3 regions of the Kitasatospora sp. NPDC004669 genome follow, and region 3 is predicted to be linked to each of the others. Evidence: riboswitches for the same ligand, from Rfam matches in the RefSeq annotation. Region 3 holds a riboswitch; each other region holds the start of a gene.
What was found. A riboswitch is a leader RNA that binds a small molecule or an ion and turns the genes downstream of it on or off. The one in region 3 is predicted to bind magnesium.
Positions count from the first base shown of each region.

Region 1: linked by a shared signal. The riboswitch ahead of ABZW30_RS19545 (NRAMP family divalent metal transporter) and the one ahead of ABZW30_RS02830 (NRAMP family divalent metal transporter) in region 3 are both predicted to bind magnesium.
Region 2: linked by a shared signal. The riboswitch ahead of ABZW30_RS26425 (CBS domain-containing protein) and the one ahead of ABZW30_RS02830 (NRAMP family divalent metal transporter) in region 3 are both predicted to bind magnesium.

Region 1 is NZ_JBEXKB010000021.1:72,871-75,129, reverse strand. It holds gene ABZW30_RS19550 (DUF3533 domain-containing protein) at 1-181, opposite strand, end outside; M-box (ykoK) riboswitch at 366-542, shown strand; gene ABZW30_RS19545 (NRAMP family divalent metal transporter) at 882-2,259, shown strand, end outside.
Region 2 is NZ_JBEXKB010000035.1:12,555-14,813, reverse strand. It holds gene ABZW30_RS26430 (hypothetical protein) at 260-427, shown strand; M-box (ykoK) riboswitch at 683-861, shown strand; gene ABZW30_RS26425 (CBS domain-containing protein) at 1,170-2,259, shown strand, end outside.
Region 3 is NZ_JBEXKB010000002.1:216,264-218,522, reverse strand. It holds gene ABZW30_RS02835 (ABC transporter ATP-binding protein) at 1-363, opposite strand, end outside; M-box (ykoK) riboswitch at 530-706, shown strand; gene ABZW30_RS02830 (NRAMP family divalent metal transporter) at 1,097-2,259, shown strand, end outside.

The DNA of each region.
Region 1 (2,259 bases), on a different contig from region 3:
GGGCGATCGGCAGCCGGTGCAGATTGCCGGTCGGGTTGATGATGCCGCCCATGTAGAGCAGTGAGAGCAGCACGGCCACCAGGCCGCACAGGATGCTCGGGAAGAGCCACAGTTTCGGGCGCCGGGCGAGTGCCAGCGCCCTCGCCTGCCGGGGAGCCCCCTGGGAGCCTGCGGTCGCCATGCCACCCCTCGGGTAATGGGCACGACCTGCTGCCGCTGCCGGGTACGGCGGGAAATCGTTCCGTGGCGGCGGGGTGGTCAAACCCGCGTCACCTGGACGGGTGGCACACCTCCGGAAAGGTAAAGATTCTACCAAGTGCGCAAGTATCGGGCTCCGGGCGTTCTATGCTTCTGGAGGTTTGAAGAAGGCACCTCGTTCGGTGAGGCTTCTTCACGGACACAGGCCACTGATCCGACGACGTCGAGAGACGCCCAGGGTTAGGACAGATCCTCCCGACCTAAGGGTTGATCCGAAGTGGCTTCCGGCCGGACAGGCTGGACACGCCGTGGAGTGCCAAAGCTCTGACGAGTTGGGGTGAACCGGCGGTCGCTTCGCGCGCCGGCGAACTCCTTGCCGCGTCGATGACACGCACCACGGGGTGCGTCGACCGGGAGGAGGCGAGAGACGTGGATTGCAGTAGTCCGGGCCACAGTAGCCCCTGCCCCCGCCTGCCCTCGCACACCTCCGGCACGCGGTAACAATCTTCCCTGCGCGCAGATCTGACGGCGCATCCGCATCAGCACGGACCACGCACGCGGCCTCGCCGCGCCCGAACGGGCGCGCACCACCGCGCGCCGATGCGCCGTGCCCGCACGCAGGGAGAATTGCTGCTGCGCGCCCCCAACCACCCCACCTGCCAGGGGTTCACGGGAGGAACGTCATGACCACCAACGCCACGCTCGACTCCAAGGTTCCGCCGCCGCGTTCAGCGGTGCTGGACGACGCCCACGTCGGCGACATCAAGGGTGCCCTCGGCACCATCAAGCTCGATGACGACGCGCCACGCCAGGGCCTGTCAGCGAGACTCAAGACCCTGCTCGCGATCGTCGGCCCCGGCCTGATCGTGATGGTCGGCGACAACGACGCCGGCGCCTTCTCCACCTACAGCCAGGCCGGGCAGAACTACGGCACCCAGCTGCTGTGGACCCTGCTGATGCTGATCCCCGTGCTGTACGTCAACCAGGAGATGGTGCTGCGGCTCGGCGCCGTCACCGGCGTGGGCCACGCCCGCCTCATCCTGGAGCGCTTCGGCAAGTTCTGGGGCGCGTTCAGCGTCATCGACCTGTTCCTGCTGAACGCCCTGACCCTGGTGACCGAGTTCATCGGCGTCACCCTCGCCGCCGACTACCTGGGCCTGCCCAAGGTCGCCTCCGTGGTGCTGGCGGCGGCGATCATCATCGCCTCGGCCTTCACCGGCTCCTTCCAGCGCTTCGAGCGCGTGGCGATCACGCTGTGCGTGGGCTCGCTGCTGCTGGTGCCGGTGTACTTCCTGATCCACCCGAAGACCTCGCAGATGGCCCACGACTTCGTGGTGCCGTCCATGCCGGGCGGCTCGGGCGAGCTGGCCGCCGTGATGCTGGTGATCGTCTCCATCGTCGGCACCACCGTGGCCCCGTGGCAGCTGTTCTTCCAGCAGTCGTACGTCATCGACAAGCGCATCACCCCGCGCTTCATGAAGTACGAGAAGGCCGACCTGGTCATCGGCATCGCGGTCGTGATCATCGGCGCCGCCGCCATGATGGGCCTGACCGCCGCCGCGTTCGCCGGCACCGACGGCTTCGGCCAGTTCTCCGACGCGGGCGCCGTCGCCAGGGGCATCGAGGACAAGGCCGGCCACCTGGCGGGTGTGCTGTTCGCCATCGCGCTGCTGGACGCCTCGATCATCGGCGCCTTCGCGGTCTCGCTGTCCACCGCCTACGCGATCGGCGACGTGTGCGGCATCAAGCACTCGCTGCACCGGGGCGTCAAGGGCGCCAAGGGCTTCTACGGGATCTACGCCGGCCTGGTCGTGGTCGCCGCCGCGATCACGCTGCTGTCCACCGAGTACACCCAGGGCCTGATGACGCAGTTCGTCCAGGTGCTGGCCGGGGTGCTGCTGCCCTCCGCCACCGTCTTCCTGCTGCTGCTGTGCAACGACAAGGCCGTGCTCGGCCCGTGGGTCAACGGCCCGAAGACCAACGCCTTCACCTCGGCCGTGGTCGGCGTCCTGGTGATGCTGTCGCTCATCCTGACCGCCGCCGTCGTCTGGCCGGACATCA
Region 2 (2,259 bases), on a different contig from region 3:
GGTGACATGTGCCATTTCACATGCCGCGCCGGGGTGTCGTCAACGGAAAGCGCACGGGCGGCTGCTGTTCCCCGCCTCCGACGGAGAGCCGGGCGCCCGCCCGCACCCACCGGGCCGGAACGGCCTCGGACGGTTTTCATGCGCGCCGGGAAAACGCCCCGAAAGGTCGGCGCCGGCGAGACCCGAAGGGTAAATACCGGTGGGGGTATATTGGGGCATGTCAGTCCATTCACCGGGGGGCCAAGGAAGGGAGCACGCCATGTGCCGTCGAGTCGCCTGCCGCACCTGCGGAAAATCGACCTACGCCGGGTGCGGGATGCACGTCGAACAGGTGCTGGCCGGGGTGCCCGAGTCCCAGCGGTGCGCCTGCTCACCGAAGGAGCGGGCGTCCGGCGGCTGGCTCGGCCGGCTGTTCGGCCGCCGCTGACCTTCGGGGACGGACTCCCGACCGGGATCGACACCCGGTTCGTCGTCCGGTGCGGCCGCACGCCGCACCGGACGGACGCGGCGTCACCAGGGGTCGGCCACAGGACAGTTCGGCCCCGCGGCCGTCGGCCGGAGCACCGCTGCGCGCGCCCGGCCGTGCGCCCCGGCGGCTCCCCCGCAGGTCAGGCCGGGGTCAAGCTCGGGTCAAGGATTACGCCGCGAGCACCGCGAGGTCCTATCCTGGGGCCGATTTGAACAGACACCTCGTTCGGTGAGGCGTCTTCACGGACACAGGCCACTGATCCCACCCGTCGAGAGACGCTCCGGATCAGGACAGGTCTCCCCGGCTCAAGGGGTGACCCCAAGTGGCTTCCCGTCGGGATCGACCAGGGACACGCCGTGGAGTGCCAAAGCTCTGACGAGTGGGGGTGCACGGGCGGTGACGTCGGTCTCCCCCTGCCGTGCCGCCGCGACCACGATGCGCGGCCGAGACCGGGAGGAGGCGTGATGGACGGAAGTCCTGGCCATAGTCAGCCGTTCCCGATGTCGTCCTCGCCGTCCTTCCGCCGCCCGAGGCGCTCCCTCCTTCCCTGACCGATCCGGTCCGGCCGCTCCGCCCTCCCGTCCGTCCTGACGCGGGAGGCCCCGGCGCATGCCTGGAACCGGCGCCGCGGTCGGGTCGGCGGTGACGTGCCGCCGGGCGGCCCGCTGCCCCGTCCTGTCGGGGCGAGGGGGTCCCCACCATGGCTGCCACCACCCTGCTCACGTCCGCCACGGCCCGGCTGCGCGACCGCACCGTCGCCGCCGAGCGCCGTACCGCCGTCTCCCGGACCGTCCGTTCGTCGCTGGTCTCCGTCGCCGGGCTGGTCGGCGGCCCGGCCACCAACCAGGCCGGCGAGGAGGTGGGCCGCGTCGTCGACGTGGTCGCGCGCCTCTACGGGGCGGAGCCGTACCCGCCGGTCACCGGACTGATCATCCGAATAGGCCGCCGCCGCACCTTCATCGCCGCCGACGCCGTCGAGCGGATCCAGACCGGGCAGGTCCGGCTGCGCACCGCCCGCGTGGACCTTCGCGAGTTCAACCGCCGGCCCGGGGAGGTGCTGCTGGCCCGCGACGTGCTGGACCACCAGCTCGTCGACGTCGACGGCGTCCAGGTCACCCGCGCCGCCGACCTCTACCTGGCCCCGCTCGCCGCCCGGACCGTCCTGGTCGGGGTCGACGTCTCGCTGCCCACCCTGCTGCGCCGGCTCGGCCCGCGCCGCTGGCAGATCCGCCCCACCCCGGAACGCGTCCTGGACTGGCAGTCCGTCGCCCCGTTCGGCGAGCAGGCCACCCACGGGCCCGCCGAGGTGCGGCTGCGCGCCTCCCGCTCCGCGCTGCACCGGCTGCGCCCGGCCGACCTCGCCGACATCCTGGAGGACCTCGGCCGGCACGAGCGCCAGCAGCTGCTGGGCTGGCTGGAGCCGGAGCACGCCGCGGACGCGCTGGAGGAGATGGAACCCGCCGAGCTGGAGAACCTGCTGCGCGAGGTACCCCCGGAGCACGCCGCCCGGCTCGTCGACGAGATGGAACCGGACGAGGCCGCCGACGCCCTGCGCGACCTCGCCCCGGGCGAGCGCGAGACCCTGCTGGCCCGGATGCCCGAGCCCGAGGCCGCCGAGCTGCGCTCCCTGCTCACCCATCGCGAGGGCACCGCCGGCGGCGCGATGACCACCCTGCTGGTCACCGCCGGCTCCGCGCACACCGTCGCCCAGGTGCGGGCCGAACTCGCCGCGCAGGCCGAGCACCGCACCGACATCGACGCGGTCACCGTGCTGGACGACGACGGCCGGC
Region 3 (2,259 bases):
GAGTTCGCGCGGCAGGGCGATGTTCTCGGCGGCGGTGAGTGCCGGGATCAGGTTGTAGTCCTGGAAGACGTAGCCGACGGAGCGCCGCCGCAGGTCGGCGAGCCTGCCCCGGCTGAGGCCGCCGAGTGCGACGCCCTCGACCAGCACCTCGCCCTCGCTGGGCAGGTCCAGCCCGCCGGCCAGGGTCAGCAGGGTCGACTTCCCGGAGCCGGACGGCCCCATCACGGCGACGAACTCGCCGGCGTGCACGGTCAGGTCGATTCCGCGCAGGGCGTGCACCTGAGCGGCGCCGCGTCCGTGCACGCGGGAGACCCCGGCCAGTCTCAGGACGGGCTCGGACCAGGTCGGATCTGTGTGGGACACACTTCCCCCTCGTGAGCTGTTCAGCTGCATATGTCGGTGAACTATATATGCCGAGCGCGAGAGGATGGAGCGGTCGGGTTTGGTCAAAGTTCTACAAAGGTGTCGAAGATCGGCCGAAAAGGTGAGAGGGGCCGGCCGGGCGGGTCTATGCTTGGGGAGGTTTGAAAAGGCACCTCGTTCGGTGAGGCGTCTTCACGGACACAGGCCACTGACCCGACGACGTCGAGAGACGCCCAGGTTCAGGACAGGTCTTCCCGACTTAAGGGTTGACCCCAAGTGGCTTCCGGCCGGACAGGCTGGACACGCCGTGGAGTGCCAAAGCTCTGACGAGTTGGGGTGTACCGGTCCATCTCGACCGGTGTGCTCCTTGCCGTGTCGTGATGCGGCGCACAGGCGGTGCGCCCCCGGCCGGGAGGAGGCGAGAGACATGGACTGCCCTAGTCCGGGCCACAGTTGCCCCTACCCCCGCATGCTCTCGAACACCTCCGGCACGCGGTAACAACCTTCCCTGCGCGTTCACCCGGCGCTTCGTTCGGTGCTCGGTCGTGCCTCCGCGGCACTCGACCACGCCTCGACCCAAGTAGCCTGACGCATCGTCATGTCCGTACGGCCGCCGCCGCTCAGCGCCGCCGTGCGGAGACGACGGCGTGCGCCCGCAGGGAGGATCGCTGCTGCGTGCCCCCTGACGCCCCCTCAAGGTAGGGGGCAGGGAGGCCCCGCCATGACCAACGTGATGCTGGACCCGAAGGTTTCCACGGTCCCCGCCGCTTCCGCCGCCACCCGCTCCGCCGTCCTGGACGACGCCCACGTGGGCGACATCAAGGGCGCGCTCGGCACCATCCGGCTCGACGACACCACCCCCCGCAGCGGGCTCTCCGCCCGGCTCAAGACCCTGCTGGCGATCATCGGCCCCGGCCTGATCGTGATGGTCGGCGACAACGACGCGGGCGCCTTCTCCACCTACGGCCAGGCCGGGCAGAACTACGGCACCCAGCTGCTGTGGACGCTGCTGATGCTGGTCCCGGTGCTGTACGTCAACCAGGAGATGGTGCTGCGCCTGGGCGCCGTCACCGGGGTCGGCCACGCCCGCCTCATCCTGGAGCGGTTCGGCAAGTTCTGGGGCGCGTTCAGCGTCATCGACCTGTTCCTGCTGAACGCGCTGACCCTGGTCACCGAGTTCATCGGCGTCACGCTGGCCGCCGGGTACCTGGGGTTGCCGAAGGCGGCCTCGGTGGTCCTGGCGGCGGCGATCATCATCGCCTCGGCCTTCACCGGCTCCTTCCAGCGCTTCGAGCGTGTCGCCGTCACCCTGTGCGCCGGCTCGTTGCTGCTGGTGCCGATCTACTTCATGGTCCACCCCAAGACCTCGCAGATGGCCCACGACTTCGTGACGCCCACCCTGCCCGGCGGCTCCGGCCAGCTCGCGGCCGTCATGATGGTCATCATCTCGATCGTCGGCACCACCGTCGCCCCCTGGCAGCTGTTCTTCCAGCAGTCGTACGTCATCGACAAGCGGATCACCCCGCGTTTCATGAAGTACGAGAAGGTCGACCTGTGGATCGGGATCGTCGTGGTCATCGTCGGCGCGGCCGCGCTGATCGGCCTCACGGCGGCGGCCTTCGCGGGCACCGACGGCTTCGGCCAGTTCTCCGACGCGGCCGCCCTGGCCAGGGGCATCGAGGACAAGGCCGGCCACCTGGCGGGCGTGCTGTTCGCCATCGCGCTGCTGGACGCCTCGATCATCGGCGCCTTCGCGGTCTCCCTCTCCACCGCCTACGCGATCGGCGACGTCTTCGGCATCAAGCACTCGCTGCACCGCGGGGTCAAGGGCGCCAAGGGCTTCTACGCGGTGTACGCCGGCCTGGTGGCGGTCGCCGCCGCGATCACCCTGCTGTC